One region of the Komagataeibacter oboediens genome, then DNA from elsewhere that is predicted to be linked to it. Evidence: riboswitches for the same ligand, from Rfam matches in the RefSeq annotation. Region 1 holds a riboswitch; each other region holds the start of a gene.
The links. A riboswitch is a leader RNA that binds a small molecule or an ion and turns the genes downstream of it on or off. The one in region 1 is predicted to bind cobalamin.
Positions count from the first base shown of each region.

Region 2: it holds a riboswitch for cobalamin, as region 1 does, so the genes downstream of both, HNO79_RS16430 (hypothetical protein) here and HNO79_RS02330 (DUF1636 domain-containing protein) in region 1, are expected to answer to the same signal.
Region 3: it holds a riboswitch for cobalamin, as region 1 does, so the genes downstream of both, HNO79_RS16495 (carbohydrate porin) here and HNO79_RS02330 (DUF1636 domain-containing protein) in region 1, are expected to answer to the same signal.

Region 1 covers NZ_JABLUU010000002.1:83,743-88,601, reverse strand. The annotation lists gene cobN (cobaltochelatase subunit CobN) at 1-1,516, opposite strand, end outside; gene cobW (cobalamin biosynthesis protein CobW) at 1,551-2,603, opposite strand; gene HNO79_RS02330 (DUF1636 domain-containing protein) at 2,609-3,010, opposite strand; cobalamin riboswitch at 3,169-3,409, opposite strand; gene HNO79_RS02325 (histidine phosphatase family protein) at 3,463-4,005, opposite strand; gene HNO79_RS02320 (CbtB domain-containing protein) at 4,178-4,402, shown strand; gene acuI (acrylyl-CoA reductase (NADPH)) at 4,496-4,859, opposite strand, start outside.
Region 2 covers NZ_JABLUU010000061.1:5,367-9,857, reverse strand. The annotation lists gene HNO79_RS16445 (uroporphyrinogen decarboxylase/cobalamine-independent methonine synthase family protein) at 1-1,057, shown strand, start outside; gene HNO79_RS16440 (aromatic ring-hydroxylating oxygenase subunit alpha) at 1,065-2,153, shown strand; gene HNO79_RS16435 (DUF2147 domain-containing protein) at 2,224-2,697, opposite strand; gene HNO79_RS16430 (hypothetical protein) at 2,751-3,119, opposite strand; cobalamin riboswitch at 3,084-3,318, opposite strand; gene HNO79_RS16425 (hypothetical protein) at 3,512-3,997, opposite strand; gene HNO79_RS16420 (hypothetical protein) at 3,978-4,491, opposite strand, start outside.
Region 3 covers NZ_JABLUU010000061.1:21,346-26,204, forward strand. The annotation lists gene HNO79_RS16495 (carbohydrate porin) at 1-1,486, opposite strand, end outside; cobalamin riboswitch at 1,643-1,874, opposite strand; gene HNO79_RS16500 (CbtB domain-containing protein) at 2,204-2,416, shown strand; gene HNO79_RS16505 (CbtA family protein) at 2,433-3,212, shown strand; gene HNO79_RS16510 (DUF1826 domain-containing protein) at 3,721-4,395, opposite strand; gene HNO79_RS16515 (GTP-binding protein) at 4,382-4,859, shown strand, end outside.

The DNA of each region.
Region 1 (4,859 bases):
GGCGTGGTGGCGTGTCGGGATCATGATAGCCCGCATGCCGGTCGGTCGTGGCCCCGCGATCGGGCTGCAATGCCATCAGGATATGGCCAAGATGGACATGACGCAGGCAGAACCGGCCATCGGTTACTGCCGGATCCTCTTCCGGCGCGCCCCAGCAGGCGGCCAGTGCGTCGCGCAATGTGGCGGGTAGTGCGCCCAGCCACTGGCGGTAGGTGGTGACGGAAACGAAGGGTCGCGCCGGTGCCCGCGCCAGCATGTGGGCCAGTGCATCCGCCGTGGGCAGGGACGCATCACCCGTATCGTAACCGGCGTCGCGCAGCAGGCGCAGGATGTGTTCAAGGCTTGCGAAACTGTCCAGCCCCACGGCATGCGCCGCCTGTCCCGTGGGGGCACCCTGCGCGCCGGGATAATCGGACAGGATGATCCCCACCCGTCGCGCGGCGGGCGCTTCATGCCCCAGCCGCGCCCATCCGACCGCGCGTGCGCAGGTCAGGGTGATGCCATCGGGATAGGGTTCATGGCGCGCGGGCAGGCCGGGGGTGGTTTCTTCCTTGAAGGAAATGGGGCAGGCGGGAATGCGGCCATCCAGTTCAGGCAGCACCACCTGCATGGCCAGGTCGGCCTGCGACAGGCCGCGCACGCTGTCGCGCCATACGGTATGGGGAATGCCCGGCTGCTGCACCTGCAGTACCGGCACGCCCGCGAGATCCAGCGGGGAACGGCTGTCATTCCCTGCGCGGGCGGAAAAGAAGGTGGCGTTTATGATGACGTCCGGCGGGCAGGCCGTCAGCCGTGCGGCCACCACCCGGGCGGAGTCAGGGTTCTTGAGCGATGTGACATAGACAAGGTCCGCCCCCATGCCGTGGCGCGCCAGTTGCGCTGCCAGCTGCGTAACGGGTGCGATGTCACCGGCCAGCAGGTGCGCGCGGTAGAACACCACCATGGCGCGCAGCGGCAGCGCCGGGTCGGCTTCATGCAGCACATCGGCGGGTGGCAGGGGAACGGGAGCGGTGCCGTCATCCGCACAGCGACCTGCCAGATGCGCCATAAGCCGCAGGGCGGCTTCCATATTGGCCGTGCCCCCCGTGCGCAGCAGCGCGTCAAGGCGGGCGCGCATGCGTTCCGGCATGGTGGACAGGGCGGCAAGGCGGGGGTCATCGCGCCCGTCCCCCGCCACGAAGGCCAGTGGAATGCCCCCCTGCCGGCACGCGCGCGACAGCTCTTCCGCCCCGTAGCGCCAGTATTCCACGCCGCCGAGCAGCCGGACCACCACGCAGCGCGAGTCCATGATCGTATCGGCCACGTACAGGTCGATGGACATGGGATGCAGCAGGCGCGACAGCGTGGCCATGCGCAGGGTCGCGGCAGGCGCGTCCTGTGCCGCGTGGGCGGCGCTCAGGCACAGCAGGTCACTGTCCGAAAAGGACAGGAACACGATATCAGCCGGGGCATGCCCCAGGTCTTCCGCCTGCGCGCCGTCATCCAGCGTGCGGACCTCACGTGCAAGCAGATGCATGGCGCTGCCCCGTTCCCGTCAGTCTGCCTGCCGTCTAGCCCTGCGCCAATGAAGCCGTAATGGCGGACTGGTCCAGCCCCTTCTGGCCAATGACCACAAGGCTGCCCGTGCGCGGCGCGTCCTTGGGCAGGGCGCGGTCGAACTGGTGGCGGAAACGGCTGCCCACCCCCTGCACCGCAAGGCGCATGGCCTTGCCGCGCACCGTGGCGTAGCCCTTCATGCGCAGGATGTCATGCCGTTCAGCCAGTGTTTTCAGCCGCGCGACGAAATCTTCCACGCTGTCCTGTTCGGGCACGGGTGCGACAAAGCTTTCGAAATCATCGTGCTCGTGCTCGCCGCCTTCGGCATCGTGGTGCGAGGGACGGGCGTCAAGGTCATCTTCCGCTGCGGCATCAAGCCCCAGCAGGATGGCGGGGTCCACCTGTCCGTCGGTCGCGCGCACCACCTTCACCACGCGCGGGATCTCGGCGCGGATGGACGATTCCACCGCGTCGGCCTGCGCGGGCGTCATGAGGTCGGTCTTGTTCAGCACCACCAGGTCGGCGGACAGAAGCTGGTCCTCGTATACTTCAGCCAGCGGGTTGTCGTGGTCCAGCGACGGGTCGGCGGCCTGCTGGCGGGCGACTTCCTCGGGGTCGTCGGCAAAGCGGCCGGCGGCGACCGCGGGACCATCCACGACCGTCACCACGCCATCCACCGTCATGCGGGTGCGGATGGTGGGCCAGCCAAATGCCTTGAGCAGCGGCTTGGGCAGCGCCAGCCCCGATGTCTCGATCACGATATGGTCGGGCGGTGCATCACGGTCCAGCAGCGCCTCCATGGTGGGCAGGAAGTCATCTGCCACCGTGCAGCACAGGCAGCCATTGGTCAGTTCGACAATATCCTCGTCGCGGCAGCCTTCCACGCCACAGGCGCGCAGCGTATCGCCATCAATGCCCAGCGTGCCGAATTCATTGACGACAATGGCGATGCGCTGTCCCTTCGCATTGGCCAGCACATGGCGCAGCAGCGTGGTCTTGCCCGCCCCCAGGAAACCGGTGATGACGGTAACGGGCACCCGCGCGCGGGCCGTGGTGGATGGGGTCATGGCGATCAGGCTCCTGAAAAAAGGGATGCGGGGAAACGGCCGCGCACCATGTCCGACAGGCTGGCGGGGCGGCGGGACGGCATGACGGTGCCGCTGCGTGATGCGCCGTAGGCCGCGACATACGTCATGAGGTCATCCGCCTTCTCCGGCCCGAGATTGGCCAGCAGCCAACCCCATTTGCCCGGCATGGCCACCACGGCGGTGCAGCCGTCATTGCAGGCGGCAAGGCAGCTGACCTCGTGTACCACGACCTGCGGGCTGTCCGCCGCCAGCGCCTGCATGGCGTCATGCAGCTGCCGTCCCGGCGGATTGTCGGACGCGGGCAGGCCACGGCGGCAGGTCACGCAGACATGCAGGTGAACGGGGCCGGTCTCATCCGTCGGCTCGGGTGGTGCGGGAATGCTCATGACGGTCCGTGCCCTTTCGCGGCGGTGCTGCGCGTGGCAGCTGAATGCGGGGTGCACGGTCATGGCGGCGTCACCCGGCATGGGGCGGGATGGTCGCCTGTCGCGTGCCGGGCACCCCGCCGGCCATGCGATCGAATTCGGTCCTGTTATGCCCGCCGGCAGGGCGTGGCATGATGGCAGGTCTCCTGGCTTGTGGCGGAGGGTGCGGCCGCACCCCCGATCCCGGCGGCCTTCCCGGTCCCGTGAAGGGGGCCAGTGGCGTATGCCGGTCCATGTTTTCATGGACCGTGCCGGGACATCACCACCCACAGTTGCGGGGGCAGCGACGGACTTGCCGGTATGGCGCACCGTCTTCCCTATTCTCCCCCGGAAGGGGGAACCATCACCGGCGGATTTAGACGATCGGTCCCGGCACTGTCAAAGGAACCCGGTGCGGGGCGCATGCCATGCGGTCATGGCAGCGGTGCGCCGCTGATGGCCACGCGCCATGCCGTATGGCGGGTCAGGCGGGACCGGGTCAGGGGGGCGATATCCAGCCGTGACAGCATGGCTGCGCTTCCGCCAAGGGCAGCCACCACGATGGCCCGGACCACCGTGGCATGCGTCAGCACCGTGATCTGCGCGGGCGCAGGCGGCAGGGCATCCAGCCACCGGGTCATGCGATGCAGGTGCGCAGCCCGGCTTTCACCCCCCGGCGGGGTGAAACCGGCATCCGCAACCCAGCGCGCCACGTCGTCAGGCGGCAGGTCCTTCAGCGATTGCCCGTGCCATGCGCCCATGTCCGGCGCGGTCAGAGCCGCCTGCGGGCAGGCCGTGCCGGTGGCGGTGGAAGGCCACGCGGCCAGAAGGGCGGGGGGCAGCATGATCTGCCCGGCCGTCCCGATGTGCCGCGCCAGACCGGTGGGCAGGGGCGGGATTTCATCACGTCTCGGGAAAATGCCGCGACGCATGCACCCGGCGGCAGGCAGCGCGATGCAGGTCAGGGTCTGGGTCATGCGCAGTGGCCGCGCACGGGGGGAAGGGGTGGGATATGCACAGGGAGTGATTGACCTTCCATGCCGTTTTTGGAAACATGCGCCCCGATCCGGTTATGGGAAGGACGGCCTGACGCGGCACGTCGCCCACATGCTGCCCCGGGTCGCATGTGATCCAGGGAGTTTCCAGTCAATGAGCCAAGATACATCCGTTCTGTCCAGCGCCGCTGTCGCCGCGCCGCAGGTTTCCATCCCGGTTCGCGACCTGTTGCCGTGGGGTGTGTTCGGGCTGGTTCTGGCGTCCCTGCTGCTGTATTTCGTCGGAGCGGAGCAGGGGGCGACCTCCCTTATTTCCGGTCATTACGTGCATGAATTCGTGCATGATGGCCGTCACCTGCTGGGTTTCCCCTGCCACTGAAGGCACGGCGTCGTGCCATGGTTGCGCGATGGCGGGTGACGGACGGCATGCCCCTGCGGGCATGCCGTTTTTTATTGCGTGGCCCCGGGTGGTTCAGTTGATGGTGATGACGGTCCGGCCCCGGATATGACCGGCAAGGATGCGCGGCGCGATGGCAATGGCGTCGGACAGGGGGGCATCGTGCAGCATGCTTTCCAGTCGTGTGGGATCGATATCGCGCGCCAGCCGGGCCCATGCCGTCATGCGGCGCGGACGCGGACACATCACGCTGTCGATTCCCTGCAGGCGTACGCCGCGCAGGATGAACGGCGCCACTGTCATCGGTAGCGCCAGCCCGCCCGCCAGCCCGCATGCCGCCACCGTGCCCCCGTACTGGATGGAGGCGCACATCGCGGCCAGCGTCTCGCCACCTACAACGTCGATTCCCCCCGCCCAGCGCGCGGTTTCCAGCGCCTTG
Region 2 (4,491 bases), on a different contig from region 1:
CCATGATGGCACGACCGAAGGCGTGCCTGCGCGCCAGTATTCCATAGATCACTTCCCGAATATCGCCAGACTGCTTACGGCGACACTTGGTTTTCCCGATGCTGATGAGATGCGTGGGGTGCGATGCCAGCACGCGGCAGGCATTTCCCATATCGCTACGGCCAATAGCCCATGGCGGGACAGAGTTGTGCAGACTGCCCGCATGTTTGGCGTGGGCACCGACAATACAGTCACAGCCTGTGATCCGATGCACGGCAATTACAGAAAGCCCATCCTCAGACCGGGGCAGGCGTTCCATCTTGCGCGCAACTGGCCCCGCGACGCATTTCTTGCAGCGGAACAACTGGGTATCAGCACCCGGCCTGTTCTGCTGGGGCCGGTCAGTTTCCTTGCGTTATGCGGCATGACAAAGGGAGACAGTGTCGGCCAGGGACTGATGCGCCTGCTACCCGCCTATATTGAATGCTTCGAACAACTGAACAACGCGGGATGCTTCTGGATCCAGATTGATGAGCCAATCCTTGCCCATCCTGGCCTGCCCGCAGCCACGCTGACCCATATGGATGTTGCCTGGCATGTCCTCAGTGAAGCATCAAGGGGCACTTCACTTGTTCTGGTCGGAGGGAGCGGGGGCTTCGGGCGACATCTTCCTTTCGTGCTGCAGCTACCTTTTGGCGGCCTGCATGTGGACGTTGTGCATGGCTATCGCGATTTCCCGTATGTCCTGCAGCATTTCCCGGCGCATCACTGGCTCTCGCTGGGGCTGGTCGATAGCTGCAGCGCGGCGCCTACCCACATCAGCATGGCGCACGGCATCGTGGAACAGACGCTGCGTTCGCATCGGCCGGATCGTCTCATGATCGCGCCATCGGGTGCGCTAAGTGACAGCAATGCCCTGACCGATCCGGACATTACGAACGTCCTGCCGCAGAAAATGTCCGAAATCGTGGCCGTAGCCAGCCGACGCACGATAGCACGTCGCAGCGCATCCATCCGCGACTTTTGCGAAAATGATATCCGTTTTGTCCCATGCGCTGATAACAGCGTGAGACATTGAAAATATCATGACAGGAAATACATCGAAAACAGCCGCCCTGGATGGGGCTGCTTTGCCACAACAGGACATCCGTCGTGTCCGCAGCAATCCGGATTTCTGGTATCCGGTTGCATGGTCTCGCGAGCTTCGTCGGGGCAGGGCGATTGGCGTACGGTACGCGGGGCAACCCATCGTGGTGGTCAGGCCCGAGGCCGGGGCCATCTTTGCGCTGGATGATGTTTGCCCCCACCGGCAGTTACCACTCAGCAAGGGAGAAGTGTGTGGAGATTTCATTCGCTGTGCATACCATGGACTGAAATACAGTCGGCGTGGCCAGTGTTTTTCCCCCGGCATGAAGCTGGAAAACGAACCGCCACGACTGCGGACATGGGCATGCCGCGAGAAGGATGGTCTCATCTTTGTGTTCATGGGGGATCTGGAAAAATCCGATAGCATTGCGCTGCCGGACTTTCCACGTGTCCGTGACCCCCATTACCGTACCCGCCGGTTTGGAAAAGTCGTGCAATGTCACTACAGCTTCATGCATGAAAACCTGATGGACATGAACCACCAGATTCTGCACAGCCGACTGGTCGGAAGCATGAAGCCACGGTTTCTAGGCATGGATCGGGGTGAGGATTTTGTGGAGGCCCGCTATACCTTTGCCCGCACGTCTGGCAGGCAGCCGCTGAGCGAGGCTCTGATTTACGGGCAGCGTCGCAAGGATGGCCGGGATTTTGCCTATCGGGATGTCATGACCATCCGCACGCAGTATCCCTATCAGACATTGCGGATCGAGACGGAGGGGATTGATGAACCGGTCATGGAACTGTGGATTGCATATGTGCCACAGGACCGGGAAGAATTGATCAACCGGGTATTTGGCCTGCTCTCCATACGCAGGTTGAAAATACCATTTTTACTGGATCTGGCGTGGCCGCTGCTGATCGCCTTTACGGAGCGTGTTTTCACAGAAGATCGCGAAATTGTTGAACTGGAGCAGCAGGCCTGGCGGGAGCAGGACGGCGACCGGAATCAGGAGGTCTTTCCAGTTATCATGGCGCTGCGCCAACTGCTTATCCAGAATGGTATGCCGTCCCAGAAAGATATCGGATAATAAACTGATAGACGCCCATGCCCCGTCTCAAGGCGCATGGGCATCTTCTCCTGACCAGGCACCACGCAGATCAGGTGCTCATTTTGCAGTTCGGGCCGATATGACCGCGATAAGGAAGCCATGTCTGTGTCTGTCCGAACATCGGAATCCCGAGATAGCCCCGTAACTTGAGTTGTCCGGACTGGTTAACCCACATGCGCGCTTGATACACATGATTGGTATTGGGGTCGAGAATGGACCCGTTCCACCGGTCTGGTTGATCCGGATCCGGCACGAAGTCCCGCAGCATGGGCAACCCACATTCCGAACGGTCCGTCTGGTCGCGTGGGATGTCATTACTATAGTTCAGGCCAACCAGCTTTCCACACAGATGGTCGCCACACCGTGTGATCTCGAAAACACCCTTGTGATTTCTGGTGACCCATTGCCCCAGAACGGCGGGCGGAACTGTTGTCGCTGGAGGAACTTGTGCGTGAACAGCAGCCCCTCCAATCATGATACTGAGTATTAGCGAGACACAGGTTGCTTTTTGCGCAATATTCATGATGTGTCTTTCGTCGCTTCGTACATGACTAAAATTATGGAACATCGGCGGATCTATCGGAGAATTCGGATCGAAAAGCGCATGATTGATGCCCCGAGATGCGCGCCATGGGAATGAGCGGCGAGGGTGCTATCTACGCCATGGACGTTTTCCATGATAGCCTTGTCGCGCCTGCTGCCCATTGCTGCACCGGCTTGAAGGGCCCAGTAAGGGTCTTCAGCAACATGCGGGCGTTTCAGGCCGGTTGTCAGAAACGCGCCGGTCCCGCGATGCTGCATCACGATGTTTCCGCCAGAAACAGGAAACATGGGGGGCATTGATCGGCCGCATTGGTCTTCCCATGACGCATGGGAAATCTCCTGCCTTCGGTGCATCCCGCCCGACGACGTGGTTTGCAGACGATGGCAGGTCTCCTGGCTCACGGATCATGGCCAGCCAGTTCATGCCTTCCCATTCCCCAAGGGAAACAGTGGCTCACCCGCAGGTGAACGAACTGGTGGCATACCGCATACAGTTGCGGGAGCAGCCGCTGACTGGCTCCCGGAACAGAATTGTCCAGCCAGAGCGTTACAGCGTTCCCTTTTAACCCGCTCGCGCGGGGCCATCATCAATCAAGGGTCTCATTCCATTATGCGCGAAGTGAGAGGAACGCCCAATTCCTCGAAACGCGATGCCGGCCTGCATGGAACGAAGAGCTTGTTGATGCCAATCAAACTTGTCGCTCCGATCCAATAAGTGTAGGTCACTCAGTGTCTTCATCTTCGAAACACGCGGGCGGGGATACGCGCCCGCGCGTTAGCCACTATGTTGTCAATCAGGCGTTCGGGCTTGATGCGCTATACAAGTGCATGGCGGCGTCACGCGCGCCAATTGTCCATTGCGCGGAAATATAGGCCTGAAGCAAGGCCATGAGCGCCTCGACCCCGTGCGTGTCCGATAAATCGCGGGCTGTATCCACATAGGCGAGAGCTTCTAATAGCAGGGGCGAAAACAGTTCCTCAAGATAGTCGCCCCGCGCCTTCGGCGCAGCGGGTAATCGGCCAGCGGAAGGTACCAGACGTAGGAATGTTTCAAATCCATCCGCACGAATGCGGTCTTCCGGATTGGGGGCAGGGAGTTCAGTCTTGGCTATTGCCTGAATTACATCTTCCCGCAGAGGTGCGGATTCCATAAGGCGGGATACCGAGACAGAACGCTGACGTCGCCGCTGTTGTATGAGAATAAAATCAGGCGAAGGGACGGGAGAGGCCATTTTTCGTTTCACCGGGAATCGGATCGGATTAACTGGAAAGATCTGCATCGGACAGGCCTTCTTGAGTCAGGATGCGAGCATCCTCGTCACGCCATGCCGCGATCATGTCTGGGTTCTGACTGAGCCATCCAATTCTCTCGGCACAATATACAGGAACTCTGAATTTCTGGCCGCGCTGATTGTTCAGGATTGTTCCTGTCTGGTGCAGGCGCCCGTCTCGTGTCCAGAAAAGACGCTCCTGGTTGGTGATCCCCAGAATCTGTCGAACCTGTCGCGGCGTAAACGGACGAAAAGACAGCGCGGTGATCTGTTTTTCCACCGAGTTGGCAATAGCCTCCAGAGCATCTGTCCTTTCACGCATAATGGCGGCTATAAAGCGGGCGAAAAGCTGCTTTACCTCTGGTAGCCGCAGGCGAAGGGACGAGGATTGATCCAGACAGGCCGCAATAAGCATCCGAATTGCAACAACCGGCTCTGGCTCCGTAATGGTCGCCATTAGGCGCGACGCAATGGAAGGGAGTACCATGCTCATATCTGTGTTC
Region 3 (4,859 bases), on a different contig from region 1:
GTTCAAGATGGTTTTCATTGCCCTGCACAAGCGTCTGGCTGTCGCGGTCAAATTGCCGCAGGCCGGAACTGGCGCGACCAATACCCCAGCCCAGACCGATCGTGTCGTTATCGCGCCCCTTGAACGGCGCCTTAAGATTCAGGCCAGCGTCAATGGCGAAGCTGATCTGGTTACGATCACCGCCATTACCCGTGGCGCGTACGAACACGCCCACCGAGCGGGCCGATGTGAGCGACGGCCGCCAGATCATCTGGTCGATGATACCATACACCATCCAGTTACCCCGGTCCCAGCGCGGGGTCAGGTCACTTTGTGGCGTGGCTGCGGTGGCGTTGGCCACGGCAGCTCCTAACGAACCGCCATTGCGGTTGTAACGATAGTCGGCGAACTTCGCGGTATCATAGAACCCGCCCAGCTTGTACACGCCCGGCAGGCCAGGATTCTTGGTCACGTTCGACATGTCGGCCGGCTGCGGGTTAAGCGCGTATTGCAGTTCGGTCATTAGCAGGGCACCGGTGCCCATGTTGAAATTGGTGCCGTTGGCGCCATCATAGGTCTGGCTGGTGGGATCGGAATTATAGCCGCTGATGGAGCCGGTAGCCTGCTGGATGGGGGTAGAATTATAGCGGTTACCCGGCGGATTGTCGTCCGCTGCGGCAAACATGAAGGTGAACTTCTCGCTCGGCCGGTAGCGGATCCGGATGGCGGGAGACGACAGCGGCCAGGATGGCCCGCCGCCATACAGGTTGACCGAGGGCGCCATGGGCCAGCCGAAATTGGCGTTGAGGTAAAGCGAGGCGTAATCGCTGATCAGGAACTCGGTATCAAGATCCTGCTGGCCGATCTTTACGTCCAGTTTGCCGCCAAGGAAAGACTGCTGGTACCATAGTTCGAACAGGCGGGTGGAACGGTCAGCCTCAAATCCGCTGACAGGGTTGAAATTGGCCAGATGGTCCTGCGAGATCGAGCGTCCGCGTGTCTGCAGTGCGCTGACATTGAACAGCCCCCCCTTCAGCCCGAACAGTTTCTCGGTATCGACGGTCAGCGTGGGCATGGTTACACCGTCGTAGGACGGGCCGGTGCCTGATCCGCCTGCACCATCATTACCAGAAGCCGAACCGCCAGTCCCGTTGCCCCAGAGTTCATCGACTTCCTGGATGTCGAAGCTGATGCCGTGCTTGTACATCCATGACCGCGCGCCCCACATATTGCCTAGCAGGTTACCGCTGGTGTCGAGTTTATCGTCACCAGCCGCCTTCTCCGCCGCATCGGCTTGCGCGCGCTCCGAATCACGTATGGTTGCTGGGTCGATCTGCTCAACCAGCGGAGTGGAGTTGCCAAGGCGCGCCCGATCTTCCTCGATCTGGGTCTGAGGAGCCTGAGCATAAGCGGCTGAGTATGCGAAGAGACTTCCTACCAGAGTGGAATTGATAAAAAGCAAACGAGCCGAGCGTCGCGTAACGCCCGGAGAGTCAAGAAATGTCATGGAGAGAGCCTGTCGGGGAAGCGTCGGTAAAAGGAGCAACAATTCCGAATGCAGTCATTTCCCGACTGGGAAACAAACACGCATGCCATCGCGACAGAGCGTCAAAGAAGAAAATGCATCACGCCTTGATCCGCCTCCGGCTCCACCCGCCCGGCGACATATCTGAACTCGACGGTAGGTCTCCTGACTCACGGGTCACCACGTTGCATCCGCCTTCCCAACCGAAGTCAGTGGCTGCTACCCAATCTGGTAGCTGAGGACACAATGCTCGCCGTCTACAGTTGCGGGGGCAGCTGTCGACTGAACTCCCGGGGAAATTGCCCCAGCCAGAGTGATACGACATTCCCTTTTCACCCGTTCGCACGGGACCGTCGACTTGATAGACAGTATTATAAAATTCTTATCCCCAAAAAGGCAAGACAGGATAATTAGAGAAATCCCTTCCTGATGGATATTGACCGCCTGCGCTTCGGCGTTTCACCTGCAGCCGTGGTAGTTCATGTCAAATTATGTCAGGCTATGCTCTTTTAGGAGTTTTAGATTAAGGGAGAGTAGATTATACCCCTGCAGGCCATAAACGCGGAAGCCGGTGAAATCCCGGCACGGTTGCGCCACTGTAAGCAGGTGTAGAACACAATTTTCTACCCGAAAGTCAGACCCGCGCATGGCTCCGTTCCGAGCGAAACAGGACGCATTTTTCCTGAGGAGTCGTATAAAATGTCTGATACTGCAATAGGTTCCCACGCCATCCCCTCTCCCGCGCCTATTCCCGTCAGGGAGATAGCGCCGTGGTTGGTTTTCGGCTTACTGATGCTGCTGGCCCTTTATTTTGTCGGCGCAGAGGAAGGGGCGACATCAATTATTCCTGGCATGTATGTGCACGAGTGGGTGCATGACAGTCGCCATCTTCTGGGTTTCCCCTGCCACTGACATGGAAAACAGAATGATGGTCCGCACCCTACTTATTCGCGGAATGCTCGTCGGTTTTCTGGCCGGCATTCTGGTATTCAGTTTCGCAAAAGTTTTTGGAGAACCTCAGGTCGATCATGCCATTGCATTTGAATCTGCCATGGACGAGGCTAAAGCCAAGGCAGATCTGGAGCGAGGCATCCATGATGTTGAAGAGCCGGAACTTGTAAGCCGGAAACTTCAAGCCAGTTACGGATTGCTCACAGGTGTAATGGTTTACTCGACAGCGTTTGGCGGGCTTTTCGCTCTTGTATTTTCTTATGCAAATGGGCGCATGAAAAGCACAGACCCTCGTGTTGTGTCTGTTCTGCTGGCGATAACCGGGATTATTGCGGTATATGTGGTGCCAAGCATCAAGTATCCTGCCAACCCGCCATCCGTAGGAAACCCGGATACAATTGGCATGCGGACAGAATTGTATTTTATAATGATGCTGGTCTCCCTACTGGGGATGATCGCAGCCACAATGCTTCAGGGACGCTTACGTCAGCAATATAATGCATGGACATCAACTTATCTTGCAGGCGCGTGTTATATTCTGATTGTCTTTACAACAGGCGAGTTACTTCCTGCGGTTAATGAAGTCCCCTCTAATTTCCCTGCTGATTTGCTCTGGAATTTCAGGATTGATTCCTTAGGCATGCAGATCATCATGTGGACCACACTGGGTCTGGGTTTCGGTGCCTTTACTGAATATGCAAATCGAAACCGGTTTGGATATCGTAATGGCGCTAACATTCAGCTTAATGCCCATTAAAATGGCTTGAAGTTAAAAACGTGAGAACTGGCGTTGACTTGAAGTCACGCCAGATACTCAATGACAATTACGAGATTTTTCCGCGATATTTATGGGAAACTCGCCAATATCCATCACAACGTACTGTTTTCGGTTGCCGATTTCCCCATGCGCCAACAGGCATAGGAAAGGGCGAAAATTTCGCGACCAGATGGTGCCCTTCCCTTTTCTTTCCACAAGCAGTCCAAAACCCAGCATCTGCCCTGACAGAACTACAGACTAATATTAAGCCCGACAATAATATCACGCGTCGCTGTTTCGTGCCCCAGTGTCATGGACACTATGCCCGCCACCGTCATGTCGGCGCTACGCCACAGTTCATCGTTCCAAACAAAGGAGCGATCGGCCCATGCTGATACGATTCAACCATGACTCGGGTTGTCCATCACACCGACAGTTCGCCCCGCTGTCGGGCAAGAGCGTTGGCGATCCTAGCCGAAAGCAGCTTGAATGCTACGGCATTAAGGCGTCATCGCCGTCCCATGCCACATGCGTCCGGATGGTCAAGGGTCAGAAGCAGGCGCGTAACAGGAACCGGGAGATCCGAGATGGGCGGCGAACGGTGCAGTACTGCCCCTTTTGTCGACCAACCGGGATATAACCGCCCTTTCAGAAGGGTGATCCAGCACGCTGGCGTATCATGGATGATCTCGCTGTCAGCATGTTTCCATTGAACCCCAGGGCCAGTGTAGGTGCACAGGAGACGTAACGGAACATGGTCAACATGAAAGCGGCGGCAACTGTCGTGTCTGACTTTTTCCAGCCGGAAGCGGATTTCGGCCAGACCTGACAGGCGCTGATAGCGACGGGCTAGGCACAGGGCATCTTCAGCAAGCGCCTGCGCGCCTGCTGGTAAAAGAGTCCGCAACTCGGTTTCAAGAATTCCAGTAGTGCCCCGACGCAGGAACAGGTCCGGGCCGTGCGCATTCCACAAGGCCGCAGCCTGCATGATATCCTGCCCGAGGTGACGTTCCTGCTGAACGATGAAACAGTCTTGCCTGTCAATGTTCTGGAACGGCATCGGGATGGCAGAAAGCGGACGGGTCGGACAGGACTGTCGCATGTCAGGGCCTTTAGGGATTGTTATATTATAACGTAACATATAAGTTCGGCGGATCGCAACCCAATGAATGGTGTCCGTCATGCGCGAAAGACTTCCGGTAACGGTTCTTTCCGGCTTTCTGGGAGCTGGAAAGACGACGCTTCTCAACCACGTGCTCAATAACCGCGAGGGCCGGAAAGTCGCGGTCATCGTCAATGACATGAGCGACGTGAATATTGACGCCGATCTGGTGCGCGACGGCAGTGACCTGTCCCGAACAAATGAAACGCTGGTCGAGATGAGCAATGGCTGCATCTGCTGCACGTTACGCGATGACCTGCTGCACGAAGTCCGGCGACTGGCGGAAGAAGGCCGCTTCGATTACCTCCTGATTGAATCAACAGGGATTGCGGAGCCGCTTCCGGTTGCAGCGACATTCGAGTTTCGTGACGAGGCGGGCGAGAGCCTGTCCGACATTGCACGGCTCGATACGATGGTCACGGTGGTGGATGCCGTCAACCTGCTGAAGGATTACGCCTCGACGGACTTCCTGCGCGACCGGGGCG